3 regions of the Variovorax sp. FW301-JW7 genome follow, and region 2 is predicted to be linked to each of the others. Evidence: predicted binding sites of a transcription regulator. Region 2 holds the regulator's gene; each other region holds the start of a gene.
The links. The regulator sigma-54, encoded in region 2, starts transcription at its own class of promoters, with help from an activator protein. The targets are predictions, from matches to a motif close to TGGCANGNAANCTGCTTT.
Positions count from the first base shown of each region.

Region 1: a site for sigma-54 is predicted at 4,422-4,439, ahead of AC3WQM_RS23585 (pilin). Genes of this name have one in related genera too.
Region 3: a site for sigma-54 is predicted at 1,843-1,860, ahead of AC3WQM_RS08920 (transglutaminase family protein). Genes of this name have one in related genera too.

Region 1 is NZ_JBYTBC010000009.1:163,170-172,804, forward strand. Features, by position in the region: gene AC3WQM_RS23565 (Stp1/IreP family PP2C-type Ser/Thr phosphatase) at 1-406, shown strand, start outside; gene AC3WQM_RS23570 (FHA domain-containing protein) at 480-1,130, shown strand; gene AC3WQM_RS23575 (CHASE2 domain-containing protein) at 1,203-3,461, shown strand; gene AC3WQM_RS23580 (3',5'-cyclic-nucleotide phosphodiesterase) at 3,491-4,294, shown strand; gene AC3WQM_RS23585 (pilin) at 4,497-5,012, shown strand; gene AC3WQM_RS23590 (pilus assembly protein) at 5,757-9,635, opposite strand, start outside.
Region 2 is NZ_JBYTBC010000016.1:2,433-12,067, reverse strand. Features, by position in the region: gene lptB (LPS export ABC transporter ATP-binding protein) at 1-82, shown strand, start outside; gene rpoN (RNA polymerase factor sigma-54) at 100-1,692, shown strand; gene AC3WQM_RS29070 (phospholipase D family protein) at 1,703-3,319, shown strand; gene AC3WQM_RS29065 (LysE family translocator) at 3,324-3,968, opposite strand; gene AC3WQM_RS29060 (YceI family protein) at 3,991-4,626, opposite strand; gene AC3WQM_RS29055 (YceI family protein) at 4,665-5,249, opposite strand; gene AC3WQM_RS29050 (cytochrome b) at 5,246-5,857, opposite strand; gene AC3WQM_RS29045 (sensor histidine kinase) at 5,940-7,769, opposite strand; gene AC3WQM_RS29040 (THUMP domain-containing class I SAM-dependent RNA methyltransferase) at 7,851-9,104, shown strand; gene AC3WQM_RS29035 (DMT family transporter) at 9,106-9,420, opposite strand; gene AC3WQM_RS29030 (DMT family transporter) at 9,435-9,635, opposite strand, start outside.
Region 3 is NZ_JBYTBC010000003.1:88,086-97,720, reverse strand. Features, by position in the region: gene AC3WQM_RS08925 (DNA internalization-related competence protein ComEC/Rec2) at 1-1,812, opposite strand, end outside; gene AC3WQM_RS08920 (transglutaminase family protein) at 1,934-5,428, shown strand; gene AC3WQM_RS08915 (circularly permuted type 2 ATP-grasp protein) at 5,507-8,269, shown strand; gene AC3WQM_RS08910 (basic amino acid ABC transporter substrate-binding protein) at 8,397-9,209, shown strand; gene AC3WQM_RS08905 (transglutaminase family protein) at 9,225-9,635, shown strand, end outside.

The DNA of each region.
Region 1 (9,635 bases), on a different contig from region 2:
CGGCGATTCGCGCTGCTACCGCCTGCGCAACAACAAGCTGGAGCAGCTCACGCGCGACCATTCGCTGCGCCAGCAGCAGCTCGACGCCGGGGCCATCACCCCCGAAGAGGCCCTGAATTCCCCCACCCGCAACCTCGTGACGCGGGCCGTGGGCGTGGAGGCCCAGGTCTTGCTGGAGATGCACGAGCACAGCGCCAGGCCGGGCGATCTCTACATGCTGTGCTCCGACGGGCTCAGCGAGATGGTGTCGGATGCGCAGCTTTTCACGCTTTTGACTCGCGATCTCGGGCTCAAGGAGATGGCTTCACTTTTGGTTGCAATTTCAAACGACAATGGCGGACGGGATAACATTTCAGTTGTTCTGGCCAAGGCGGGCGTCAGCGAAGCGACCCGCGGGGCCATGTAGCAGCCAACCCAGGCGGCGGACCGTTTGCGCCGCCTGACGGTGCTGGATCTTTGCAAACGGGGAGTAATCGGCCATGCCGAAGATGATCATTTCGGTCGATGGCGTCGTCATCGGTCAAGTGGCGCTCGCCAAGAATCGCACGACGTTGGGCCGGCGCGCCTACAACGACATCGTGATCGACAATCTCGCCGTCAGCGGCGAGCATGCCGTGCTGCACATGAGCGGCGGCGAAGTCGAAATTGAAGATCTCAACAGCACCAACGGCACCTACGTCAATGCGCTGGCCATCCAGAAGCAGGCGCTCCAGGACAACGACGTCATCGAGGTCGGCGGCTGCCGCATCCATTTCCGCTCGCACAGCAACCTCATGGTCGGCCCCGGCTCCGTGCGGGCCTCGCTCTCCGAGTATTCGGCCCCGATGCCGCTCTCGTCGGCGCCCACCGAATCGGGCGCGCTGGTCGAGCTGGGCGTGCCCATGCTGCGCGTGCTCTCGGGCGCCAACGAAGGCCAGGACGTCCCGCTGCAGAAGGTCGTCACCACCATTGGCAAGCCTGGCGTGGCCGTGGCCGTCGTCACGCGCCGCCGTCAGGGCTACGTGGCGGCCACCGTCGTGGGCAGCGTCACGCTCAACGGCGTGCAACTGGGCGCCGAGGCCGTCGCGCTGCAGGAAGGCGACGTGCTCGAACTCGGCGGCGCCACGCGCATGCAGTTCGTTCGGATCTGAGCCGCGCCCGGCGCCCCGCTCCGCCCCCCGTTTTCTCGCCGACAGGCATCCGTTGTCCAAGGCTGACTGGCCATGAGCGCATTGCGGCGGCACTGGCCGCGCATCGCCATCACGCTGCTGCCGGTGTTGCTGGCGCTGCTCCATGCGACTGGCACCTGGCGGCTGGGCGTGATCGAGCATCTGGACCATCTGATCTACGACGCCCGCCTGCGCGCCACCATGCCGGGCACGCCCGACACGCGGGTTGTGATCGTCGATGTCGACGACGCCAGCCTGGCGCGCGAGGGCCAGTGGCCCTGGCCGCGCGACAAGATCGCCAGCCTCACGACGGAACTGCTCGCCCGCCAGCACGCGGCCGTGCTGGGCTTCGACGTGATGTTTCTCGAGCCCGACCGCAGCTCCGGCCTTGGGCGCCTGAAGGAAATTGCGGCCGGCCCGCTGCGTGATGTGCCGGGGCTTTCCGCCGAAATCGACCAGCTCGCGCCGACCCTCGACCACGACGCCACACTGGCTCAGGCCCTGCGCGGCCAGCCCGTGGCGCTGGGTTACTACTTCACGCGCACCGAACAGCCCAGCGCCAAGGGGCTGCTGCCAGCGACGCCGGTGCTGCCGCCCGACGCCTTTCCGCCTCAGGCTTCCTTCGTCACGCTCTGGAACGGGTTCGGCGCCAGCCTGCCGGTGCTGGGGCGCGCGGCGCCAGTCGCGGGGTTTTTGAACACCCTGGTCGGTGACGGCGACGACGACGGCGTCATCCGCAGCGTGCCGCTCATCGCCCGCTACGAAGGCGAGCACGCGGCGCCCGGGCACTACGAATCGCTGGCACTGGCGGTGTACCGCATCGCAAACGGTTCGCCACCGGTGCGGCCGGCGCTCGTGGCCGGCGACGGCAACTTTCCGCGCCTGCAGGCGCTGGTGCTCGGGTCGTTGCGCATCCCGGTCGACCAGACCGCCAGCCTGCAGGTGCCGTTCCGTGGGCCTGGTGGTCCGCGTGCAGGGTCGTTCCGCTACGTGGCCGCTGCCGATGTGCTCGAAGGCCGTCTGGCACCGGGTGAATTGAAGGACAAGATCGTCCTGCTCGGCGCCACCGCCCCCGGCCTGCAGGACCTGCGCGCCACCCCGGTCGGTGCTGCGTTCCCGGGCGTCGAGGTGCATGCCAACATCGTCTCGGGCTTGCTCGACCGGCGCCTGCTGGCCGTGCCCGACTATGCGCCGGGCTACGAAGTGCTGACCGTGCTGGCGGCGGGACTCGTGCTCGCCTTCGGGTTGTCGCTGCTGTCGGCATCGCGCGCCGTGCTGCTCGGTGCGGGCGTGGTCGCCGCGCTGGTCGGTCTCAACACCTGGCTCTACATCGGCCACAGCCTCGTGCTCCCACTGGCGTCGGCGCTCTTCATGGTGGCGCTGGCCTTTGCCCTCAACATGAGCTGGGGCTACTTCGTCGAATCGCGCGCGCGGCGCGGGCTGGTGCGGCTCTTCGGCACCTACGTGCCGCCGCAGCTGGTCGACGAAATGCTCGTGCGCCCCGGCCGCTACAGCATGCGCGCCGAGAGCAAGGAAATGACCGTGATGTTCTGCGACATGCGCGACTTCACGCGCTTGTCCGAGCAGATGGCGCCGGCCGAGCTGCAGGCCTTCCTGAACACCGTCTTCAGCCGCCTTACCGAGGTGATCAGCGCGCACCGCGGCACCGTCGACAAATACATGGGCGACTGCGTCATGGCCTTCTGGGGCGCGCCCATCGACACGCCCGGCCACGCCGCGCTCGCCGTGCAGGCCGCGATCGACATGGCCGCTGCCGTGCACGACATCAACCGCCAGCACCGCGCCAACGGCCGCCCCGAGATCAGCGCCGGCATCGGCCTGAACAGCGGCCTCATGAGCGTCGGCGACATGGGCTCGACCGCGCGCCGCAGCTATACCGTGGTCGGCGACGCGGTCAATCTCGCCTCCCGGCTGGAGGGTCTGAGCGGACACTACGGGGTCGAGATCGTGGCCAGCGGCGCGACCCGCGAAGCGGCGCCCGGCTTCGTCTGGCAGGAGCTCGACAGCGTGCGCGTCAAGGGCAAGGCCCAGGCCGTCGCCATCTACACCCCGCTTTCTGCGCAGGTCGGCGCTGAAGCGCGGGACACATCGCAGCAACTCGACCGCTGGACCCAGGTGCTCGCTGCCTACCGCCGCCAGGATTGGGCGCTGGGCCGAAACTTGCTGGCTCCCCTGCTCGCCGCGGATGCCAAAAAAGTCCTTTACCAGCTCTATGCCCAGCGTTTAGCCTCGATGGCGCTACGCCCGCAGGACCCGGACTGGGACGGCGCCACCCGGTTCGACACCAAATGACGACAGACGCAACCAAGGGGTCTTCCACAATGCAGGTACGCGTGCTGGGTTGCTCGGGCGCCATCGCCAAGGACTGCCGCACCACCTCGTTCCTGGTCGATGCGGACCTGCTCGTGGACGCCGGCACGGGCGTCGGCGATCTCACCCTCGACGAGATGGCCGCCATCGACGACGTGGTGCTCACCCACTCGCACCTCGACCACATCGCCGCCCTGCCCCTGATGCTCGACGCCGTCGGCAGCCGCCGCACCCGGCCGCTGCGCGTGCATGCCCTGAAAGCCACCATCGACGCGCTGCGCGCGCATGTGTTCAACAACGTCATCTGGCCGAATTTCGAACGCATTCCCAGCCCCGAATCGCCCTTCGTGAGCTTTCACGAGATCGCAGTCGGGCAGTGCCTCGAGCTGGGGCGCGACGCTCCCAAGCTGATCGAGGTGCTGCCGGCCGTCCACACCGTGCCAGCCTGCGGCTTCGCCATCCGTCGGGCCGAAGGCGGCGCCCACTGGGTCTTCAGCGGCGACACCGAGCGCAACCCGCCGTTCTGGGAGCGCGTCAACGCGATCGACGTGGCGATGCTGGTCATCGAGACCGCCTTCAGCTCCCGTGAGGAGGCGCTGGCCGAACGCAGCCTGCACCTGTCGCCTGTGGCCTTGGCGCACGAGCTGGCGCACATTGATCCGGGCAAGCAGTACCCGATCTACATCACCCACACCAAGCCCGCAGAGACCGAAGAAATCATGAGCCAGATCGAGATGCTGGCAGGGCGGGAGGTGGCCGGCTTGGCGCAGCGGGACATCCGCTGGCTGAAGGCGGATGGGGTGCTGACGTTCTGACAAGGGTCGGTCGGGCATGACAAATTTGTCGACACAATTGGCATCTGAGTGCGAGTTGTGTCACATCATGTAACTATCTTGTGACCAAAGACGGCCCGATCGAGGGCTGCAGGGTGGGGAAGCTGGGTGGCACGGATGCTGCGGAAGTTACCCCGCTCCGGGCTGGTTCCCGGGCTTTACAAACCAACCTGGAGTTAATCGAATGAACCGTCGTTCTATCGCACGCAATGTGCAAAAGGGTTTCACCCTGATCGAATTGATGATCGTTGTGGCGATCATCGGTATCTTGGCAGCTGTGGCTCTGCCGCAGTACCAAAACTACACGGCTCGCGCTCAGACCACTGAAGCAATGAACCTGCTCGCCGGTCTGAAGACCCCACTCATGGAGATTGCCGGCTCCCAAGGTTTGGCAAAGGCCTGCAGCACAGACGCGCCGATTCCTGGGCAGCCCGCTGCCAACCCCCCAGTGGCCCCGGTCGAAGCTGGTGCTCTGCATACCTCCAACAATTTCACGCTGGCCGGCAAGTACGTCTCTGGCATCACGGCCAATCCGGCTGTCGCGGGCGAATGCAGTCTCGTCGCAACGTTCGCCCAGACGGGCGTTAACGATAAGCTGAAGGGCCAGACCATTACGTTCGTATACACCGCCAGCAACGCGAGCTGGGCATGCAAGTCCAACCTGGACCAGTCGGTTCGTCCTAAGACTTGCGACCAATAACAATCTGAGGCTGCTCAGAACGGCCTACAACCAAGCCGCCTTCGGGCGGCTTTTTGCTTTTTAATCCTCGTGTACCAGTCTTCGTGGACTGGCACCTTTTCCCTCAAGCAAGGCCGGTCAATGGGGTCAGGTTCGAGGCGCGCAGACTCTTGGTCTTTCAATCAAGAAAGCGAACGCAGCCAGGGCCGGTCCAATAGCGCTACGGTATCCGGAGCCGCTCGACTGTATTGGCACGGCGACCAGAACTGGGATTCAGCATCCTCTCGGCTGCCCATGCCCGTATCGGCCAAGAAATCCTCTTCCGCTTCCATGCCATCGACTCACCGAGCAGAAGGTCGACTTCCCCGAGGTGCTGCCTTTTGAAGTCAACGCGAATGCCCGACTGTTCGAGGTGGTGATCGGATGTACTGAAGAAGGACCGGGCACGTATCGAAAAAGGGCCTTCGTGTTCTCGCAAAAGCTTCTTCCGGGTTGAGTAGAGCAAGAGCTAGCCGCCATCGAGTTCTGGGCCGTCCTGGGGTTGGTGTGGCCGCTAGTGTGATGCGCGCGAATACACCGTGATCAAGTTCGTTTGCGAGGTGCGCTAGTCGCACTAGCGGCGCGGGGTCTCGCAGAGACCGTACCAGCCCTGAAATTGAAAACGCCCGATGAAATTCATCGGGCGTCTCCAGCACCTTCAATACCCAGGCCTACCAGTCCTTTGTAGGCGCCAACCTATGACAGCCTGGATCAGACACCTTGTGTCTAGTTCACCAGCTCCCGCCAGGAAGTCCGATGCACACTCCCGTTCCCCGACGGCGGCCCGGTCGGCGGAACTTCCGACCCCAGATCCCCATTGCTCCGCTGATAAATGATGCGGATATTCCCATCGCTGTCCTTCACCCAGCTCATCCCGACAATCAGCGTGCTGCTGCTCCACTGCATGCCGGCCGGGTTGGTGGTCACCACGCCGCCATTGGTCACGTTGAGGTAGTAGCGCCACGACGAGCCGCCTGAGGCACACGCGTCGCCATTGGGGATGGCGGTTGCGATGGCAAGGGTGTTGAGTTGCAGGCCCAGATTGGTGGCGATGCGTTCTCGGCCGTGTGGCAGGTCGATCCACCATCCTCCCTTGGTCGCGAAGTTCACAGCGTTGTTCGAAACAGCTGCGGTGGTGGCCGTGGCTGCAGCTGCATTCAGTGTGAAGGTTTGCCGCACGAAATTGGTCGTGTCTGCGCGCACATCGCCCCAGCCGTTGTTGGTCAGCGGGTCCTTCACGGCATAAATGCTCTGCTGCGTGGTGTCCTCGATGTCACTCTGGCCCAGATAGCGGCCCGTCCCGACCACGATCACGGGCTTGCCTGCAACCTCCACGGTCTCGGGTTTGGTGGTGATCGGCTGCGGCGTATTGCTGACCTGGAAGGTCGCGAGCTTGAGCGCCGCGCGCTTCGGCTCGATCAGGCCGTCAATGTCGAAGCGCCACAGGTTGCCCAGCATGTCACCGCCGTAGAAGCGTTTGCTGGTGTTGTTGGCGGCATCGTCGATCCATGCATTGATCTTCGCCAGGCCGCTGGGCGCGCTGGCGCTGCCGGCGGTGGTCGAGATGTCCTGGAGCTTGGCGCCGGTGTTCGCGTTCAGCACGAACAAGTGGCCCTTGCCGTCGCCGCTGGTGTTGTTGTAGCCCGATGCGAACACGACCACCCAGGTGCCGTCGGCCTTCTTGGTGATGACCGGGTTGCCATAGCTGAGGCCGAGGTTGTCGTCGGTGAACTCCCACAGCATCGAGGGACTGGTGGGGTTCGTGATGTCCAGCGCGTAGTAGCTCTTTCCGCCGCTGTTGAGGCCGCCGACAAGAATGGTCTTCCAGGTGTCGCCGACCTTGATGTCGCCCATCACCGGCGCTCCGTCCACGAAGTACTGATGGTTGGCGCCATAGGCGGTGTCGGCCAGCTTGTACAGGTTGGGCATGACCGCCGTGGGAATGAAAGCCCAGAGCTCGGTGCCACCGTCTGATGTGTCGGACGAGAACGCGTGCAGCATTCCGTCGTTGGCCGCCACGTAGACGACGTTCTTGCGAGAGGCTTTCGACACCACGAAGTCCGCGTACCCGGCATCGGCGTAACTGAAAGGTGGCTTGCCGACATGGACTGGCGCGCCGTTGACGATGTCGCCCAGCACGTGTTCGCGCTTGCGATACAAGGCTGCCACCGGCGCATTCGATGCATTGACGCTTTGCGACTCGTATGTCTTTACGCCGCGCAGGTAGTTGACAAGGTTGGCGCCGGAATTGGCAATGGTCTTGTCGTCCGCTGTCAGCAGGGTGCATTGGCTCGCGGTGAGGCCGGTCGAGCAGATGCGGTTGTTGAAGTTCGCCTGTAGCGTCGAGCCCAGGTTGCCGTAGGTAAAGCCCTGCAGCGTTCCGCTGTTGTTGAAGTAGATGTTGCGGTTCGCCGGTGTCACCGCATCGAGTTGAGCCTGTGCGGACCAGGCGCGCGCGCCGATGGTCGCATCGCTGCCCCGAAGCGCGTAGGCTTGCAGGTCGCCGGTCCAGGCCTGCGTGGTGTAGCTGGCGCGGAAGACCTGGTTGTTGTTGCCGGCGACCAGCTCCAGCGAACTGGTCGATGCGGCCGAACCGGCGCCGGCCACCTGCTTGACCGACGAGACGACGCCGTTGATGGCTTCGGCCAGCAGGCCCGCATTCATCGCGGAGTAGTACTGGCCGCGGCCGTTGACCGCGGCATGCCACAGGTCGTCGACGTTGCGGGCATCGCCGTTGCCATCCGAAGCGGCGTTGCCAGGTGAAGGCCAGTTGAGCGGACCGCGTTTCAGATCGGCGTAGGTGCCGCTTGGTTGCGTCAGGTAGTTCTTGTCATAGGCCAGCGTGCCGCTCACGCCGAGGCCGATGGTGAACGTGTTCATGTGCTGCCAGGTGGCAGGGTCGGCCTCGGTGGTGCGCACGATGTTCGCGCACACGTCCTGAGACCCGTTGCCCGACGAAGTGGACGTGCAGTTGCTGCCGTTTCGCAGGTCCGTCTTGTAGTAGTACTGAGCGACGTCGGCGAGTGTGTTGGAGACGCCGCCGTCGAATGTCGTGCTCTCGACCGGCGTACTCGGGGTGAACTGGTCCGAGGAAGGCTGAGTGATAGCCTGGCTGCTCGTGCCAGTCGACAGCGACCCTTGCTGGGTGACTGTGCCGTTGGTGTCCGGGGTATAGGTGGTGCTCCCCGCCCCCGAGCTGACGCAGGTCGACTTGTCCGCGTTCCCACTGTCAGACCAGGAGCCGATGGCGCCCTGGGTGCTGGAGGCGGTCGCGACGCCTGAATAGGTCCAGTTCGAATAGCCGATCGGACCGGTCACCGGCGTGCTCGCTGTCCCTCCTGTCGTGACGGTCGTCACCGTGTATGTGGCGGTGCCGCGCTGTGGTGTCAGAGATGTTTGAGTTTCGGTTTGGGACGCAGTCTGCGGTTGTTTGGTTACTCGATACTGTCTGCTGCACCCGCCCCCTGTATTCGAGGCGACTGTGACCTTCGTGCGTGATCGAGTCAGCGTACGCGATTGAACCCGGGTTTCCGTTGCTGTCGCGGGTGCTGTGTACGTGATGACCTGCGTGACGGTGCGCACCGTGCTGTCCACCATGGGGCGGACTTCATCGCCATCCTGCTGTCCGATCTCCGAGGTGCCGTTCAGCTGCATGCCCTTGCCGCCGTTCCAATAGCCATCGGTCGACAGCAGCGCATAGTTGCGCTGGCAGGAGTACTGCATCGGGTCGTACTGGTTGTCGAATTTCTTGCCGAAATAGCGCCCCACCTTGGAGAGCGCGGCTCGCAGTGGCGTACCGCCATTGGGTCGGGAACCGTACAGGCTGCTGTAGAAGTTGTCCTTCTGTCCCTGGTCGAAGTCCTTCACGTCACGGAAGTAACCCGTGCCTGATCCAGCGGTACTGGCGCCATCCACCACGCCGGTGTCGCTGATCGTCGAGAAGCCGACACGGTACTTGTCGTCCAGGGGCGAGATGGCCCGGCCCATCGCCGTGCGCATCAAGAGGTAGCGCTTGCGATAGTACGAGTACCAGTTCGCATAGTTGGTCTTGACTGCCGCGTCCGATGCGCTCGTCACGGTGCGTCTCTCGAAGACATTGCTGCCTGGAGTCGAGCCGATGCTGCTCGTGCACTCCTGGTAGAAGGTCGTGGTCGTATCGACGCTCCCGCTGCTGTTGTAGGTCCAGTTGACGGCGGCCTGGGTGCCGTTGCTCTTGTAGACGTAGTACGTGGGCGTGAGCGTCACCGTCCAGTCTGTGGCGGAGCCACTGTTGGCCGAGTCCGAGACCAAGACTTCCAGGGTCCAGGCGGTTCCCCTTCGGTTGAGGCTCCAGTTCGTGATCACGCCACCCATGCTGATGCCCGAGTTCGCGCCGCTCGTGAGCGTGACGGCATCGCCCACGGTAAAGGACGAGTCGCTGTAGGTGTTCAGGTTGGTCGTGATCGTGAAGGTCTTGGTGCCCGTGCCGGCACTCACCGATGCCGATTGAATGACCGTCGCCTTGAAAAGATCGACAGTCGAGGCTTGGGAGTAGCCGTCGGGCCATGGGGCGCTGATCGACGAGTTCGCGTAGGACGTTTTCGCCGAATTGACGGGCGGCAGATA
Region 2 (9,635 bases):
GCTGGCACAAGGCACACCCTCGGAGATCGTCGACAACGCCGAGGTACGCAGGGTGTACCTGGGCGAGCACTTCCGCATGTAAGGGAGGGTCGGGTCTCCATGAAGCAAGGGCTGTCCCTTCGCGTCTCGCAGCATCTGGCGCTGACGCCACAGCTGCAGCAGTCCATTCGCCTGCTCCAACTCTCCACGCTCGAGCTGAGCCAGGAGGTCGAGCAGATGCTGGACGAGAACCCGTTCCTCGAACGCACCGCGGAAGAAGCGGCGCGCGAGGAGTTCGGGCTCGATGCTGTCGACACGCCCGTGCCGCGCGACGAGGGCGGTGAAACCGGCGAAGGCGATTTCGCCCCGGCGCCGACCAGCAGCGCGACGACCACCACCAGCGAAACCACGTCCACGCCCGACTCCGATGGCCCCGCCGCCGAGATCACCGAGCGCGAGCCCGACTGGGAAGGCGACGGCACCGTCGAGATGGCGCCCGACGACAGCGAGTGGGGCAGCGATGCACCCGCGCGCCAGAACAACCTGGGCGACGACGAGCGTGCCGACGCCACCGAGCTTGCGCGCAGCCAGGAGTCGCTGCAGTCGTTCCTGCACCGCCAGGCGCTGAGCCTGCGGCTCAACGAAAACGACTGTGCCGCGCTGCGCTTCCTGATCGAATCGCTCAACGACGACGGCTACCTCGAAGACTCGCTGCCCGCATTGGCCTCGGGCCTGGCGGGCGACGACAACGACCAGTTCGACGACCTCGTGCACCATTTCCAGGTGGCGCTCGGCCTGCTGCAGAGCCTGGAGCCGGCGGGCGTCGGCGCGCGCGACCTCGGCGAATGCCTGAGCATCCAGCTGAAGGCGCTCGCCAGCGAAGACGAGACCGAGGCCGAAGCGCTCATCCGCAAGACCGCCATCGCGATCTGCAAGCAGCCGATGGAGCTGCTCGCGCGGCGCGACTTCAAGCGCCTGGCCACGCTCACGCGCACGAACGAAGAGCTGGTGCGCTCGGCGCTGCAGATCATTGCGCGCCTGGAGCCCAAGCCGGGCCGGCGCTTTGTGGACGTCGAACGCAACATCGTCATTCCCGACGTGATCGTCACCAAGACCGGGCGCGGCACGAACGTGAAGTTCCGCGTCATGCTCAACCCCGAGGTCATGCCGCGCCTGCGCGTGCACGACATCTACGCCGGTGCGCTCAAGTCGCACAAGGGCGAGGGCAGCCAGGCGCTGTCGCAGCGGCTGCAGGAGGCGCGCTGGTTCATCAAGAACATCCAGCAGCGCTTCGACACCATCCTGCGCGTGAGCAACGCCATCGTCGAGCGGCAGAAGAGCTACTTCGTGCACGGCGAACTCGCGATGCGCCCGCTGGTGCTGCGCGAGATCGCCGACGAGCTGGGCCTGCACGAATCGACCATCTCGCGCGTGACCACCGCCAAGTACATGTCGACGCCCTTCGGCACGGTCGAGCTCAAGTACTTCTTCGGTTCGGCGCTGGGCACCGAGACCGGCGGCAACGCGTCGAGCACGGCAGTGCGCGCGCTGATCAAGCAGTTCGTGAGTTCCGAGAGCATCAAGAAGCCGCTGTCCGACAGCCAGATCTCCGAGATGCTGAAAGAGCAGGGCATCGAGTGCGCGCGCCGCACCGTCGCCAAGTACCGCGAGGCGCTGCGCATCGCGCCCGCCAACCTGCGCAAAGCTCTGTAGAAAGCCCACGATGACCCGTCGCCTGCTGTCGCGCTGGGGGCATTGGGTCTTCGCCCTCGTGGCTGCATCGCTGTTCGCCGGTTGTGCCACCTTGCCCGACGAGGCGCCGCGCCCGCCCACCAAGGCCATCGCCGTCTCGGCCGACACCGCGCTCGGCAAGATCGCGCTGGCCTCGCAGCCCGACCCCGACCTCAGCGGCTTTCGCCTGATGCCCGGCGGCGACTTCGCCTTCGACACGCGGCTGCAGCTGGCGCGCCGCGCGCAGCGCACGCTCGACGTGCAGTACTACCAGATCGAGAACGACGAGACCGGCCGCTACCTGCTGCGCACCCTGCGCGATGCGGCCCAGCGCGGCGTGCGCGTGCGCCTGTTGATGGACGACCTCTACACGTCCGGCGAAGACGAGCTGCTGCTCGGCCTGGCCGCCACGCCGAACGTCGAGCTGCGTCTGTTCAACCCGTTTCCGGCGGGGCGCGGCAGCCTGCTCAAGCGCTTCACCGCGTCACTGTTCGACTTCAGCCGCGTCAACCGCCGCATGCACAACAAGCTCTTCATCGCCGACGGCGCGATGGCGGTGGCGGGCGGGCGCAACATCGGCAACCAGTACTTCCGCCGCACCACCGGCCCGAACTTCATCGACCTCGACACCTTCGTCACGGGCGCGCTGATCCCGCGCCTGGGCGTGCTGTTCGACCAGTACTGGAACAGCCCGCACGTGCGCCCGATCGGCGCGGTCGTGCACACCGACCTGCCGCGCGAGGAACTGCAGCGCCGCTTCGACGCCGCCACCGGCCCCGACACCACGCCGCCGCCGCCCAGGCCCGCGCCCAACGACCTGCTGGGCTACAGCCCGGTGGCCGACGACCTCGACGCCGGCAAGCTCGGCCTGATCTGGACCACCGCCGAGGCGTATGCCGATTCACCCGACCGCGTGATCGGCAAGACCGCGTCGTACGGCGGCGTGCCGCTGCTCGACGTGGACAGCGTGCGCTACAACGTGGTCGAGCAGATGCGCCGCGCGCGCAGCGAGGTGACGCTGGTCTCGCCCTACCTGATCCCGGGCGCGTCGGGGCTGGAGGTGATGCGCGAGATCCGCGGGCGCCACGTGAAGATCAGCGTGGTCACCAACTCGCTCGCCGCCACCGACGAGCCGCTGGTGCACACCGCCTACCGCCGCTACCGCGCCGACATGCTCGCGCTGGGCGCCGAGCTGCACGAGCTGAGTTCCGCGCGCACGCGGCGCAGCGTGCGCCTCGGTTTGTTCGGCACGTCGGTGGGGCGGCTGCACGCCAAGTCGGCGGTGATCGACCAGCGCATCCTGTTCGTCGGCTCGATGAATTTCGATCCGCGCTCCGAGGTCCACAACACCGAGATCGGCCTGTTCATCCGCAGCCCCGAGATGGCGCAGCAGACCCTGAAGCTGCTCGACGTGCTCAAGCAGCAGGGCGCCTACCGGCTGCGCTTTGCCGAAGGCGCCGATGCGGGCGCCACCGGCTCGCGGCGCATCGAGTGGGTCAGCGAGGAAGGCGGCAAGACCACCGTGCTGCACGAAGAGCCCGACTCGGGCTTCTGGGACCGCACCATGCTCGAGCTGCTGGCGCCGCTCACGCCCGAGAGCCTGCTCTAGGGCCTCAGGTGCCGCGCATGGCCGACCACACCAGCCGCAGGCCCAGCAGTCCCATCACGCCGCCGGCGGCGCGGTCGATCCAGGTCTTGTAGCGCAGGTAGGCCGCGCGTGGCGCGGCCGAGGACAGCGCCAGCGCGACGATCGCGTACCAGCCCGTCTCGATGCAGAAGATCACGGCCGGCACCGCGAGCGCCAGCACCAGCGGCACCTCGCGCGGCAGGAAGGCCGCGAAGATGCTCGCGTACACCACCGCCGTCTTCGGGTTGCTGACCTGCGTGGCCAGGCCGAGCAGGAAGGTGCGTCCGCTGCGGCCTTGCTGGCGCGGCGAGGCGTCCGTGTCGGGCGTGATCGCGAGCGGCTGACGCGCGCCGCGCCAGATGCGAAAGCCCAGGTAGATCAAATAGGCGCCGCCGAAGGCCTTGATCGCGAGGTACAGCCCCGGCACCGCGAGGAACGCCGCCTGCAGGCCGGCCAGCGCCGCGATGGAGAAGGCCAGCCCGCCGGCGCCCATGCCCAGGGCCGCCGCCAGCCCGTCGCTGCGCGAGGCCACGGCCGTGCGCGCCACCATCACGAAGCTCGGGCCCGGGCTCATCGCGCCCACGGCCATGGCGCCGGCGATGCCGAGCAGGGAAAGGGTGGTGTCCATCATCGCGTGGCTCCTTGCGTCGTCGTCATTGCTGCACGTTCACGGCTTCGACCTGCACCAGCAGCTTCACCTTGTTCTCGAAGCCGAAGTTCAGGCCCCAGGTGATGCCCCAGTCGCTGCGCTGCACGGTGGCTTCGAAGTCGCCGCCGCAGACCTGGCGGTTGATGAGCGGGTTCAGGTAGCAGTTGAAGCGCACGGCCTTCAGCGTCACCGGCTTGGTCTGGCCCATGAGTGTGAGCGTGCCGGGCACGTCGGTCACCTTGTCGCCGCTGAAGTCGATGCGCTCGGCCACGAAGCGGCCGGTGGGGAATTCGGCGACGTTGAAGAAGTCCTTGCTCTGCACGTGGCGGTTGAGCAGGTCGACGCCGGTGTTGATGGAGCTGATGTCCATCGTGATGTCGACCTTGCCGCTGGCGCCGGTGCCGTCGATCTGCACCGAGCCGTCCTTGGTGCTGAAGCGGCCGCGGTTGGTGGTGGTGCCGTAGTGGCCCATCTCGTACATGACGAAGGTGTGGGTCGGGTCGATCACGTAGCTCGCATTTTTGGCCGGCCCGCCCGCGGGCTTGGCGGCCAGCGGCGGCGCCGTGTATTCCTGGGCCGTGGCGGCCAGGGGCAGGGCCGCGCCCGCGCACAGGGCCGCGGCGAAGAGGAGCTTGTTCATGGCAAGGGAAGAAGGATGCATGGGAAATGAAATCGTCGTCACAGCGGCCCGAGGCCCGCGAGCGTCAGCTTGAAGCGCACCTGCACCTCGTTGCCGACCACCGAGGTGTCGGTCCATTCGCCGTCGCCCACCTTGTAGTCGAGCCGCTGGATCGTGAGGGTGCCCGTGGCGACCGAATACGCGCCGCCCGACGACACGATGCTCACGGGCACCGTCACGTACTTGCTGACGCCCTTGATGGTGAGCTTGCCGGCCATCTCGAAGCGGCCCTCGCCCAGCGCCTTGATGGCGCTCGAGCGGAAGCTAGCCTGCGGGAAATGCGCGGTGTCGAACCAGGTCGGCTTGGGCAGCTCGGCATCGCTCATGGGCACGCCGAAGCCAGCGCTGGCGGTGTCGATCTGCAGCACGACCGATCCGCCCTCGGGCTTCTTCGGGTCGAAGGCGACCTGCGCGTCGAAGCGCTTGAAGCTGCCTTCCACCGGCACGCCCATCTGCTTGCTGACGAAGGCGATCTGGCTCTTCTCGGGCACCAGTTTCGCGGTGGTGGCCGGCAGGGGCTCGGCCGCGGCGTGCAGCGCGAGGCCGAGGAGGGCGGCGGTGCCCCACAAAAGACGGGTCGTCATCCGGCGGATTCCTTGCGTGGCGCGGGCCACATGCGTTGCAACAGACCGTCGTGGTCGATCCAGTGGTGCTTGAGCGCCGCCGCCACGTGCAGCAGCGTGACGCCGGCCAGCAGGAAGGCGCTGCGCTGGTGCAGCGGCTTGAGCACGGCCTCGGCGAAGTCCTTGTCGACCGCGACCAGGTCGGGCAGCGGCAGCAGGCCGAACCACACGACCGGCACGCCCATGCCCGAGCTGTAGGCCCAGCCGAACAGCGGGACCGCGAAGAACAGCAGGTACATCAGCGCATGGCTGATGCGGTGGGCGGCCCGCTGCCAGGCCGGCATGGCCGCCAGCACCCGCGCCGACAGCGGCGGCGGGCGGTGCGTGAGGCGCCACAGCAGCCGCAGCGCCGACAGCAGGAGGATGGTGATGCCGGCCCACTTGTGCCAGCTGTAGAGCTTCAGGCGCTGCGGCGAGAAGGGCAGGCCCGTCATGTAGAGCCCCACGCCGAGCGAGCCGACGATCATCGCCGCGAGCAGCCAGTGCAGGGCCATCGCGACCCGCCCGTAGCGGGGCTCGCGCAGGGCGGCGGCGCCAACGGCAGGGGCGGAAAGTGGTTCGACGGGCATCGGGGCAGGGGCGGCGGCGGCCTGTGCGCGGAGCATAGCTCGGAAGCGATGACACCGCAGCGGGGCCGGCCCGCGCCGAGCGCTACGACGGCGACGGCGGTTGTTGTTGCTGCTGCTGCTGGGCCCGCAGCAGCACGCGCCGCAGCGCGTCCGGCTGCACCGGCTTGCGCAGCGCATGCCAGCCGCGCGCGGCGGCCAGCTGCTGCGTGGCTTCGGTGATGTCGGCCGAGATCAGCGCGATCGTCAGCGCGGGCTTGCGCTGTGCCAGCCGCTCGGCCAGCGCGATGCCGTTGAACGCGCCGGGCAGGCGGATGTCGCACAGCGCCGCGTCGAGCGCGTCCAGGTCGGCCAGCGCGAGCGCCTCGGCGGCGCTGGCGTAGATGCGCGGCGCCACGTGCCAGTGCCGCAGCAGCGCCGAGAGGCTGTCGGCCACCACGATGTTGTCCTCGACCACCAGCACCGCGAGGCCGGGGCGCAGCACGGCATCGGCGTCGGGCTCGTCCAGCGCCACCGCGGGCGCGGGGGCCGGCACGGCCGCCGCACCGGGGCGGGCCGCCGGCAGCTCGAAGCTGAAGACCGAGCCCTTGCCCGGCGCCGAACGCAGCGCGACCTCGATGCCCAGCTGCCCCGCCAGCCGCCGCACGATCGCCAGCCCCAGGCCGTGGCCGTGCTGCAGGTTGCGCTCCACGTTGCCGACCTGCTCGAAGTCGTCGAACACGCGCGTCTGCGATTCGGCGGCGATGCCGATGCCGCTGTCGCGCACCTCGACGCGCCACGCGCGCCCAGTCTCTGTGCCGGGCCGGCGGCGCGCCCGCACGGCCAGCAGCACGCGCCCGCGCGGCGTGAACTTGAGGGCGTTGTCCAGCAGGTTGGAGAGCACGCGGCGCAGCGCCACCGCGTCGGTCCAGGCCACCGCATCGGCCGGGCAGCGCACCGCGACGCGGCCTTCGCCGGCCTGGCGCGCCAGCTCGTTCAGTAGCGGCGCCAGCGCCACCGCCGCCGGGCGCAGCGGATCGACCGCGGCCTCGATGCGGCCGATTTCGAGCAGCTGGTTGGTCAGGCCCTCGAGCGCCTGCTGCGCGCGCGAGAGCGAGGCCACCGTGTGCTGCACCGCCGCGCTGTCGGTGCCGTGCTGCAGCTGCTGGCGCAGCACCTCGGCCTGCAGCCCGATGGCCATCACCGGCTGGCGCAGGTCGTGGTTGGCCGCCGAGAAGAAGCGCAGCCGCTCGGCCTGGGCCTGCTCGGAGGCGCGCAGGCCGGCCAGCGCCTGTTCGCGCAGCGTGCGCTCGTTCAGGCGCAGGCCGATGTTCTCCTCGAGCTGGCGCGAATGGTCGGCCACCAGCTTCCACATCATCGCGGTCAGGCCGATGCCGATCACCGCGACGGCCATCATCACCGGCGCCCCGAGCCACAGGCCCGTGACGATCACCGGCGCCAGCAGCAGCGTGATGGCCAGCTGCGTGGCCGGCGTGTAGAACGACACCGAGAACGCCGACGACAGCGTCATGCCCATGAGGATGAGGCCCAGCAGCAGTTGCAGGTCGGGCCGCTCGGGGTTGAACAGCAGCACGCCCGCCAGGCCGTGCGCCAGCTCCCAGATGGCCGTGCGCAGCGTGTGCTGGCGCTGCGCGGCGCGCAGGGTGGCGGGGGTGAAGGGCTCGGGCAGGCGCTGCGGAAAGAAGCCGCGCATCACCGTGACCCCGGTGACCAGCGCCAGCCACACCAGCGCGCGCAGCGGCGAGAACTGCCAGGCGAAGAGCGCCGCCACGCCGCAGTTGAGCAGGTACTGCACCAGCAGCACCGGCCCGAGCGGGCGGATCGACAAGCGCAGCACTTCGCACTGGATCGCGAAGCGGTGGTCGCCGTCGCGGGCGTCTGCCGGGGGGGCCGCGGAGGCGGGGGTGGGCGTCATGGGCAAATCGACTATATAGAGAAGGCCCCAGCCCCGGCGACAATGGGGGCCCTTAGCGGGCTTCCCGATGGCCGACTTTCCGTGAACGATCTCTCATTTTTCCTGCCTTGCGCCGCCGGCGTCGAGGAATTCCTTGCCCAGGAGGTGCATGCCCTGACCGGCCGTGCCGGGCAGGACCTGCTCACCCTGCGTGGTGGCGTGCGCGTGCGCGCCGACTGGCGCGACGGCCTCAAGCTCAACCTGCACAGCCGCCTCGCGCAGCGCGTGCTGGTCGAACTGGCCCATGGGCCGTACCGCAACGAGAACGACCTGTACGCCATCGCCAACGGCGTGGCCTGGGAGATCTGGTTCACGCCCAAGCAGACCTTCAAGATCGAGACCACGGCCCAGCACAGCCCGCTGCAGAGCCTGAACTTCGCCACCCTGCGCATCAAGGACGCCGTGGCCGACCGCTTCCGCGCCAAGGCCAACGGCGTGCGCCCGAGCATCGAGACCCAGTGGCCCGACTGCCGCATCTTTGCGCACCTGACCACCGACAGCTGCACGCTGTACATCGACACCTCGGGCGAGCCGCTGTTCAAGCGCGGCTGGCGCCAGGACAAGGGCGACGCCCCGCTGAAGGAAACCCTGGCCGCCGCCATGCTGGCCGCCAGCGGTTGGTGGAACCCCGAGACCGGCGAGGTCGCCAAGGCCCCGCTGTACGACCCCTGCTGCGGCAGCGGCACCATCGCCATCGAGGCCGCGCAGATCGCCAGCGGCATCGCGGCGGGCTCGCTGCGGCGCTTCGGCTTCGAGAAGCTGCTGCCGTTCCAGGCGCATGTCTGGGCGTCGATCCAGAAGGAAGCGGCCAACGCGCAGCATGCGAGCGCCATCGCCGTCTTCGGCTCCGACGTCTCGCACCGCATGGTCGACTTTGCCGAGCGCAACGCTGAACGCGCGGGCGTGGCCGGCGCCATCGAGTTCCGCGGCGGCGATGCCCTGCAGCGCATGCCGCCGGCCGAGGGCGGCGTGATCATGCTCAACCCGCCGTACGGCGAGCGCATCGAGGTCGGCGGCGTGGCGCGCTTCGGCGCCCGCGAGGCCGCCCAGACCCCGGGCGATGGCGAAGGCGGCGATGGCGGCGACTTCTTTCCGCAGCTCGCCACCCACTGGAAGAAGAACTACGCGGGCTGGACCGCCTGGGTGCTCACGCCCGACCTGAAGCTGCCCAAGCAGATGCGCCTGAAAGAGTCGCGCCGCGTGCCGATGTGGAACGGCCCGATCGAATGCCGGCTGTTCCGCTTCGACATGGTGCGGGGCTCGAACCGGGCCGCGCCGCCAGACGCGCCCACCTGAACTAACTCTGCAGCTTCAGGCCCGCGATCCCCAGGAAGATCAGCGCGATGCACACCAGCCGCAGCGGCGCGGCGCTTTCCTGGAAAAAGAAGATGCCGATCAGCGTGACGCCGATGGCGCCGATGCCGGTCCAGATCGCGTAGGCCGTCCCGACCGGCAGCGTCTTCATCGCGGCGGTGAGCAGCACGATGCTCGCCAGCGCGGCGCCCAGGCCCAGCGCGCCGGCGCCGGGGCGCTCCCAGCCCGCCGCGGCCTTCAGCGCGAGGGCCATCACGATCTCCACCAGTCCGGCGGCAAGCAGAAGAAGCCAGGCCATGGCGTTCGCTCCTTTCACAGCAGCTTGATGATGGCCACGCCGAGCAGCAGCACGGCCACGCCCGCCATGCGCAGGCCCGACACCGGGCGCTGCGGCAGCCGGAACCAGCCGTAGCGGTCGACGAACACCGACGCCACCTGCTGCCCCGCCACCGTCAGCCCGACCGCGGCCGCGGCGCCGATGGCCGGGATCGCCGTGAACACCGTCGTCACATA
Region 3 (9,635 bases), on a different contig from region 2:
GCGGTGGCCCGCGTCGCTGTCGAGCCCGTAGCGCGGGCCGGCGTCGTAGAGCAGGCTGTGCGTGGCGGTGCGCACGAGCACCGCGTTGCCCTGCCCGATGTCGGCGGCGAGCAGGTCGAACTCGCCCACGGCGGGCCGCGCCGGCTGCCACAGCAGCACCGGCAACAGCAGCGGCAGGCCGAGCGCGCGCATCGACCACGGCAGGCGCATCGCCAGCAGCACACCGCCCACCACGCCGCCCGCGGCCAGCCACGGCGGCGGCGCGGCCATCGACAGCGTGGCGAACGGCAGGCCGGCGAGCGCCTGCAGCAACGAGGCGAACAGCTTCACCGCACCGGCCGCCACATCCCACAGCGGCGGCACCGCCACGCCGAGCATCGCCAGCGGCGTGATCACCAGCGTCACCCACGGGATCGCGATCGCATTGGCCACGAGCCCGACGGCCGACACCTGCTGGAACAGCAGCAGGCTCAGCGGCGCGAGCGCCAGCGTGATGGTCCATTGCTCGCGGAAGAAGCGGCCCAGTCGGGTGAGCGCGCCCACCCGCCCCTCGCCCGGCACAGCCGTGGCGGAGGCGAACAGCACCGCCACCGCCACGAAGCTGAGCCAGAAGCCGGCCTGCAGCAGCGCCCACGGGTCGGCGGCCACCACGACCGCCGCCGTCAGCAGCCAGACGTGCGGCCACGGCCAGCGCCGGCCGGTCAGGCGCAGCAGCGCCACGGCCGCAAGCATCCAGACCGTGCGTTGCGAGGGCACGCCCCAGCCGCTGAAGAGCGCGTAGAGCGCGGCCAGCAGCACGCCGCCCGCGAGCGCGGCCTGTTGCGCGGGCAGCCGCAGCATGAGCCGGCTGCTGCGCCGCCAGAGCGCGCCGACGACATGCGCCGCAAACCAAGCGAACAAGGTGATGTGCAGGCCCGAGATCGACATCAGATGCGCCACACCGGTGGCGCGGAACACGTCCCAGTCGGCGCGGTCGATGGCGCCCTGGTCGCCTGTGACGAGCGCGGCGATCACGCCGGCCTGGCGCCGGTCGTCCACGCGGGCGAAGACCGCATCGCGCACGGCTTCGCGCGCCCGCTCGATCGGGTGCAGCCAAGTGGTGCCCATCAGTTGCGGCGCAGGGTCGCGTGCGCCAACTCGCACATGGCCCTGCGCATGCACGCCCTGCTCCCACGCCCACAGCTCGCTGTCGAAGCCATGCGGATTGAGGTTGCCGTGCGGCGCGCGCAGGCGCACGGTCAGTTGCCAGCGCTGGCCGGCGTGCACCTCGCCCACGGTGCGTGCGACGGATGCGCGACGTTCGGCGGGCTGCTCCCACATCCCGCTGTATTCGCCGTACCAGGCGAGTGCGATGCGCGGTGGCACCGTCGGCGGTGCCTCATCGCGCGAGGCCTCGGCCCATTGCGCCGTCTCCACGTCGAAACGGAAGCGCGTTCCGATCTCGCCGGGTTGCGGCATCTGCGAGACCACGCCCGTGAGCCGCAGGTCGCGCCCTTCCAGTTGCGGCTCCAGCGCCCCGTTTGCATAAGCCGTCGCGCGCCATCCGGCGAGCCCCGCGCCGGCCATCGCACCGCAGGCCAGCGACAGCACCAGCACGATCGGCCGAGGCCCACGCCATCGCCACAACAGCCATCCGCCGCCGAGCCCCGCGAGCAACAACGCGACGTAAACGCCTGCGTGCCACAGCAGCGGCTGGCGCAACTGCAAGGCCGCGCCGAGCAGCGTGCCGCCGAGCACAACGAAGGCCCCCGCCCCACCCGCGACCGCCTCGGACGCACGCCGCGACTGCCCTCCCCACACCCCGGAATCCATGATGCAAACCCTCCCCCAACCCACGCTCGATGGCGCGTTAATTGCTTGGCAACTGGGCTAGTATGCGTCTCACCAGAGACATCTTTTCGATGCAACCTCGCTGCACTGCACGCCCCTACGCATGTCCATCCACGCCGCACTCCACCACGTCACCCACTACACATACGACCGCCTGGTGCAGTTGGGCCCGCAAGTCGTGCGACTGCGCCCCGCGCCCCATTGCCGCAGCAATGTGATCTCGTACTCGCTGCGGGTCGAACCGGCCGAGCACTTCGTCAACTGGATGCAGGACCCGTTCGCCAACTACCAGGCGCGGCTCGTGTTCCCCGAAAAAACGCGCGAGTTCAAGGTCACGGTCGACCTCGTGGTCGAGATGGCGGTCTACAACCCCTTCGACTTCTTTCTCGAGCCGCAGGCCGAGAACTTCCCCTTCAAGTACACGGCCTCGCAGGCCGAAGAGCTGGCGCCCTACCTCGTGGCCGATCCGGTCACGCCGCTGCTGGAGGCGTATCTCGACAAGGTCGACCGCAAGGAGCAGCGCACCATCGACTTCCTGGTCGGCCTGAACCAGCAGGTGCAGCAGGACGTCAACTACCTCATCCGCATGGAGCCCGGCGTGCAGACGCCGGAAGAAACGCTCACCAACGGCAGCGGCTCCTGCCGCGACTCGGGCTGGCTGCTGGTGCAGCTGCTGCGCCACATGGGCCTGGCCGCGCGCTTCGTCTCGGGCTACCTGATCCAGCTCACGCCCGACGTAAAAGCGCTCGACGGCCCGAGCGGCACCACGGTCGACTTCACCGACCTGCACGCCTGGTGCGAGGTGTTCCTGCCGGGCGCCGGCTGGATCGGCCTGGACGCCACCTCGGGCCTCATGGCCGGCGAAGGCCACATCCCGCTGGCCTGCACGCCCACGCCGTCGAGCGCCGCGCCCATCGAGGGCGGCGTCGACGAATCCGAGGTCGAGTTCAGCCACGAGATGACGGTCACGCGCATCTACGAATCGCCGCGCGTCACCAAGCCCTACACCGAAGAACAATGGGCCGAGGTGATCGCGCTCGGCGACGCCGTCGATGCGCGCCTGACAGCCGGCGACGTGCGCCTCACGATGGGCGGCGAGCCGACCTACGTGGCCACCGGCGACCGCGACGCGGCCGAATGGAACACCGACGCGCTCGGCCCCACCAAGCGCGGCTACGCCACCGAGCTCGTGCACAAGCTGCGCGCCGAGTACGGCCAGGGCGGCTTCCTGCATTTCGGCCAGGGCAAGTGGTACCCGGGCGAGCAACTGCCGCGCTGGGCGCTGTCGATCTTCTGGCGCGCCGACGGCCAGACGCTGTGGCACGACCCCGAGCTGTTCGCCGACGAACGCTTTCCCACCCACTACACGAGCGAGGACGCGCGCCGCTTCACCACCGTGCTGGCGCACAAGCTGGGCCTCACCGAGCGCTACATCCAGCCCGGCTACGAGGACACCTACTACTACCTGTGGCGCGAACGCCGCCTGCCGGTGAACGTCGACCCCTTCGACTCCAAGCTCGACGACGAACTCGAACGCGTGCGCCTGCGCCGCGTCTTCACGCAGAAGCTCGATGCGGTCATCGGCTACATGTTGCCCATCGAGCCCGGCAACGCCAACGGCGACGCGCCCGCGCTCGCCGGCCCCGGCTGGAAGACCGGCCCGTGGTTCCTGCGCGACGACCGCCTGTTCCTGATCCCGGGCGATTCGCCCATGGGCTACCGCCTGCCGCTCGACTCGCAGCCGTGGGCCAGCAAGGGCGACTACCCCTACCTCATCGAGCGCGACCCGACCGCGCCGCGCGCCGCGTTGCCCAGCGCGTCCGACTACCGCGCGCGCTATGCCGCTCCGGTCGCTGGCGCCGACCTGGGCGAGGTGCCCTACACCTTCGGCGCGCCGCCCGTGGTGCCCGCGTCGCTGCGCATGCAAAGCCCCGGCGATGCAGCGAAGGGCGATGCAGCCGCTGCGGCTGATGCCGCCACACCCGCCACGCGCCAGCCGCTGCGCGGCGAATCGGCCCACTGGGTCACGCGCACCGCGCTGTGCGTCGAAGTGCGCGACCCGCGCCGCGCCAACGGCCCGGCGGCCGAGAAGAAAGGCAGCGCCTCGGGCGTGCTCTACGTCTTCATGCCGCCTCTGGCGCGCCTGGAGGACTACCTCGACCTCGTTGCCGCCGTCGAAGCCACCGCGCAGCAGCTCGGCGTGCGCATCGTGATGGAAGGCTACCCGCCGCCGCGCGATCCGCGCCTGAAGATGCTGGCCGTCACGCCCGACCCGGGCGTGATCGAAGTCAACATCCACCCGGCCCACAACTGGAAGGAACTGGTCGCCCACACCGAGTTCCTCTACAACGCCGCGTTCGAGACGCGCCTGTCGGCCGAGAAGTTCATGACCGACGGCCGCCACACCGGCACCGGCGGCGGCAACCACTTCGTGATGGGCGGCGCCACGCCCGCCGACAGCCCCTTCCTGCGCCGGCCCGAGCTGCTGGCCAGCCTGCTGCTGTACTGGCACAACCACCCGTCGCTGAGCTACCTGTTCTCGGGCATGTTCATCGGCCCGACGAGCCAGGCGCCGCGCGTGGACGAGGCGCGCAACGACCAGGTCTACGAGCTTGAAATCGCGCTGAAGGAAATCGCCAAGAACCGCGAGATCTATGGCCAGAACATGCCTGCGTGGCTGGTCGACCGCACGCTGCGCAACATCCTGATCGACGTGTCGGGCAACACGCACCGCAGCGAGTTCTGCATCGACAAGCTCTACTCGCCCGACTCCAGCACCGGCCGCCTCGGCCTCCTGGAACTGCGCGCGTTCGAGATGCCGCCGCATGCGCGCATGAGCATCGCGCAGCAGCTGCTGATCCGCGCGCTGGTCGCCCGCTTCTGGGACGCGCCCTACCAGGCGCCCGTCACCCGCTGGGGCACCGAGCTGCACGACCGCTTCCTGCTGCCGACCTTCGTCAAGATGGACTTCGACGACGTCATCAGCGAGATGCGCCAGGCCGGCTTCGCGTTCGATGCCGACTGGTTCGCGCCGCACTTCGAGTTCCGCTTCCCGCTCGTGGGCCAGATGCAGTCGATGGGCGTGGAGCTGTCGCTGCGCAACGCGCTGGAGCCCTGGCACGTGATGGGCGAGGAAGGCTCGGCCGGCGGCACGGTGCGCTATGTCGACTCGTCGCTGGAGCGCATCGAGGTGCGCGTGACCGGGCTGAACGAAAGCCGCCACGTCGTCACCGTCAACGGCAAGGTGCTGCCGCTGCAGCCCACCGGCGTCACCGGCGAGTTCGTGGCCGGCGTGCGCTACAAGGCGTGGAACCCGCCTTCGGCGCTGCACCCGAGCATCCCGGCCCATGCCCCGCTGACCTTCGACCTCGTCGACACCTGGATGAAGCGCTCGCTGGGCGGCTGCCAGTACTTCGTCGCCCACCCGGGCGGCCGCAACTACGACACCTTCCCGGTCAACGCCTACGAGGCCGAGAGCCGCCGCCATTCGCGCTTCACGCGCACCGGCCACACCCCGGGCCTGCTGCGCACGCCGCCGGCCACCATCGAGCTGCCGGGCAGCCGAGAGTTTCCGTTCACGCTGGACCTGCGGCGCTGACCGGCCCAAGGACTCAGGGGGAACCCTGCCGCACCGCCGGATCGGCCCCGGTGACGGTGATGTGACAATCTCCCCCCTGTGGAACCCCTGAACGAATCCCTGTTCGACGCCCAGGCCCCGGAGCATCCGGCGGCCCTGGCGTCTTCGCTCGCGCCGGCGGCCCTGCCTGGGCATTTCGACGAATTGCGGGGACAGGCGACGCCCGCGGCGCCCTCGCGGCCGGTGTCGGGCGCGGCCCCGGCGCCCGCCGCGGCCCCGCTGCTGTACGACGCCGCCGAGGAACGACCGACCCAGTCGCAATCGCAATCGCAATCCCAGTCACAGTCCCCCTCGTCCTCCCAGTCGCAGTCGCAAGGACAGGAGTCCTCCCCGTCCAGCGACCAGCCCCCGCTCACCCCCGCCTGGAACGCCTTCTTCGAACAGCTCGGCCCCGGCGGCATCAACGACCTGCCGCGGCGCGCGGTCAGCCTGGAGCGGCAGATCCGCGACAACGGTGTCACCTACAACGTGTACGCCGACGCCAACGGCCCGCAACGGCCGTGGTCGCTCGACCTGTTCCCGCTGATCGTCTCGCCCGAGAGCTGGGCCCAGATCGAGGCCGGCGTGCAGCAGCGCGTGCGCGTGCTCGACCGCGTGATGGCCGACGCCTACGGCCCGCAGCAGCTGCTGGCCGAAGGCCTGCTGCCGCCGGCGCTGGTGCGCGGCCACCCCGGTTACCTGCGCGCGCTGCACGGCGTGAAGCCGGCGGGCGACACCTGGCTGCACATCGCCGCCTTCGACCTCGCGCGCGGCCCCGACGGCAACTGGTGGGTGGTCTCGCAGCGCACGCAGGCACCGTCGGGCCTGGGCTACCTGCTGGAGAACCGCCTCGCGATCACGCGGCAGTTTCCGCAGGCCTTCGAGGCGCTGCAGGTGCAGCGGCTGGCCGCCACCTACAGCGCCATGATGGAAGGCCTGCAGCGCATGTGCCCCTCGGGCTCGCCGCCGCACATCGCGCTGCTCACGCCCGGCCCGTACAACGAGACCTACTTCGAGCACGCCTACCTGGCGCGCTACCTCGGCCTGACGCTGGTCGAGGGCAGCGACCTCACGGTGCGCGACCAGCGCCTGTACCTGAAGACGCTGCAGGGCCTGCGCCCGGTGCACGGCCTCATCAAGCGGCTCGACGACCAGTTCCTCGACCCGCTGGAGCTGCGCCCCGACTCCACGCTCGGCGTGCCCGGCCTGCTGCAGGCGATCCGCGCGGGCAACCTGCTGGTGGCCAACATGCCGGGCTCGGCCTTCCTCGAATCGCCCGCGCTGCTGGGTTTTTTGCCGGGGCTGGCGCTGCGGCTCATCGGCGAGAAGCTCAAGCTGCCGGCGCTACCGACCTGGTGGTGCGGTGAACGCGCCTCGCTCGAGGCCGTGCTGCCGCAGCTGGGCGAGAGCGCCATCAAGCCGACCTACCCCGGCTTCCAGGGGCGCTCCAGCTTCGACGCCGTGTTCGGCAGCCAGCTAGGCCGCCGTGAAATCGACGAATGGGCCGGCCGTATCGTGCGCGAGGGCGACGTCCACACGGTGCAGGGCTACCTGCCGCTGTCGCAGATGCCGACCTGGGCCAGCGACCTCGGCCCCGGCCACATCGCGCCTCGCGCGCTGATGCTGCGCGTGTTCGCAGTGAGCGACGGCCCGCAGTCGTGGCGCGTGCTGCCCGGCGGGCTGGCGCGCCTGGCGGGCCCCGACGCACAGATCGCCTCGATGCAGCGCGGCGGCAGCAGCGCCGACGTCTGGGTGCAGACGCACGGCGAGGTCGACCGCACCACGCTGCTGCAACCGCACGCCACGCCGGCCTCGCTCGCGCGGCACCGCGCGCCGGTCACCAGCCGCGCGGCCGAGAACATGTTCTGGCTCGGCCGCTACACCGAGCGCGCCGAGAACGCGGTGCGTCTGGCGCGCCTCACGCTCAATCTGCTGGGCAGCGAAGACCAGTCCTCGCGCCCGCTGCTCGAATGGCTGCACCGCATGGCGGTGCGCAACGCGCTCGTGCCGGCCGAGGCGCCGAGCGCGCCGCAGTCGCGCCGCGTGTTCGAGCGCGCACTGATCGCCGAGCTGGGCGACGTCGACCACGGCGGCAGCGTCGGCTACAGCCTGCGCAGCATCCGGCAGGCCGCGGCGGCCGTGCGCGAACGGCTGTCGCAGGACAACTGGAACCAGATCGTGCGCGCCGAAAGCGACTTCCTGCGGCGCGCGGCCGAGCAGGCCGGCGAAGGCAGCTTTGCCGCCAGCGCCGCCTTGCGCGCACTCGAATCCGCCAGCACCGCGCTGGCCGCCATGACCGGCGCGCAGACCGACCGCATGACGCGCGACGACGCCTGGCGGCTGCTGTCGATCGGCCGCCACATCGAGCGACTGGGCTTTCTCTCGAGCGCGCTCGAGGCCGGCTTTGCCAACGGCGCCGTGCACGAGGTGAGCGGCTTCGAGGCGATGGTGGCGCTGTTCGACAGCACCATCACCTTCCATGCCCGCTACCAGCAGCGCCGCGACGTCGCCACGCTGGTCGACCTGCTGGTGCTCGACGCCGAGAACCCGCGCTCGCTGGCCTGGGTCACGCAGACGCTGCGCGGGCGCATCGCACGGCTCGCGGGCAGCGCGCCGGGCAAGCTCACCGCCCTGTCGTACGAGCTGCCCGACCCCGCCACCTGGACGCTCGAACACCTGTGCGCGGCCGGCCCCGGCGCCGACTACCCCGCGCTGGTCGAGCTGCTCGCCACCTGCGAGACGGCCGCGTACCACGTGTCGGACGCCATCGGCACGCGCTACTTCACGCTCACGTCCGAATCGCTGCGCTCCGTCGGCGCATGAACCGGTACTCCCCCATGCTGCGCGCACTTCGTGTCGCTTCGCACTCCCCCTCGCCGGGGGCAACGCCTGCAGCCCGGCAAAGCCGGTTCTGCGGCGTTCCACGAACAAACAAATCGGAAGGCTCTTCATGTTCATCCATCGTCGTCTCACCCTGACCGCCGCCAGCCTCCTGGTCGGCCTCGCGCTCGCCGGCTGCGGCAAGCAAGAACCCGCCGCGCCCGCGGCCGCTTCGGCACCGCCGCCCGCTGCCGCACCGCGCGTGCTGGTCGTGGGCACCGACGCGGCCTACACGCCCTTCGAATCGCAGAACGAAAAGGGCGAGGTCGTGGGCTTCGACATCGACGTGGTGAAGGCCGTCGCGCAGAAGGCCGGCATCGAGGTGAAGTTCGTCAACACGCCGTGGGAAGGCATCTTCAACACGCTCGAGCTGGGCGACCGCGACCTGCTGGTATCGGCCATCACGATCACGCCAGAGCGCCGCCAGACGATGGACTTCTCGCAGCCCTACTTCGAGGCCCGCCAGCTCATCGCGGTGAAGAGCGATTCGACGGTCGCGAAGTTCGACGACATCAAGAAGCTCAAGGTCGGCGTGCAGAATGGCACCACCGGCGACGAGGTGGTGGGCAAGCTGCTGGGCAAGTCGAGCACCGACATCAAGCGTTTCGAATCGACGCCGCTGGCGCTCAAGGAACTCGAGGCCGGCGGCGTGCAGGCCGTGGTGGCCGACAACGGCGTGGTGGCCCACTACCTGGCCAACAACCCGGGCGGCGGCTTCAAGACCGTGAGCGACGCCGGCTTCTCGACCGAGCAGTACGGCATCGCCGTGAAGAAGGGCAACGCCGAGCTGCTGGCGAAGATCGACAAGGGCCTGGCCGACATCAAGGCCGATGGCACCTACGCGAAGATCTACGCCTCGCACTTCGGCGCCGAGTCCAAGTAAACAGCGAGCCGCGCGATGCTGCTGCACGTCACCCACGAAACGCGCTACGCGTACGCGCCGGCGGTCGAGACGGCGCAGCACCTGGCCCACCTGCGCCCGCTGGCCACCGCCTCGCAGGAGCTCGTGAGCCACCAGCTCACGATCGACCCCGCGCCCGCGCAACGCAACGAGGTGCCCGACCTGTACGGCAACACGCGCGCCTTCTTCGCGCTCGAAAGCACGCACGACCACCTCATCGTCACGGCCGAGAGCGTGGTGAAAACGTCGGAGCCCGTGCTCTCGCCCGCCGTGGCACGCGAGCTGCCCTGGGAGACCGTGCGCGAGCGCTTCCGCTTTCGCAAGGACGCGCCCTTCGACCCCGCTTCGGAGTTCGTGTTTCCCTCGCCGTATGTGCCGCGTCACGACGACTTCGTTGCCTACGCGCGC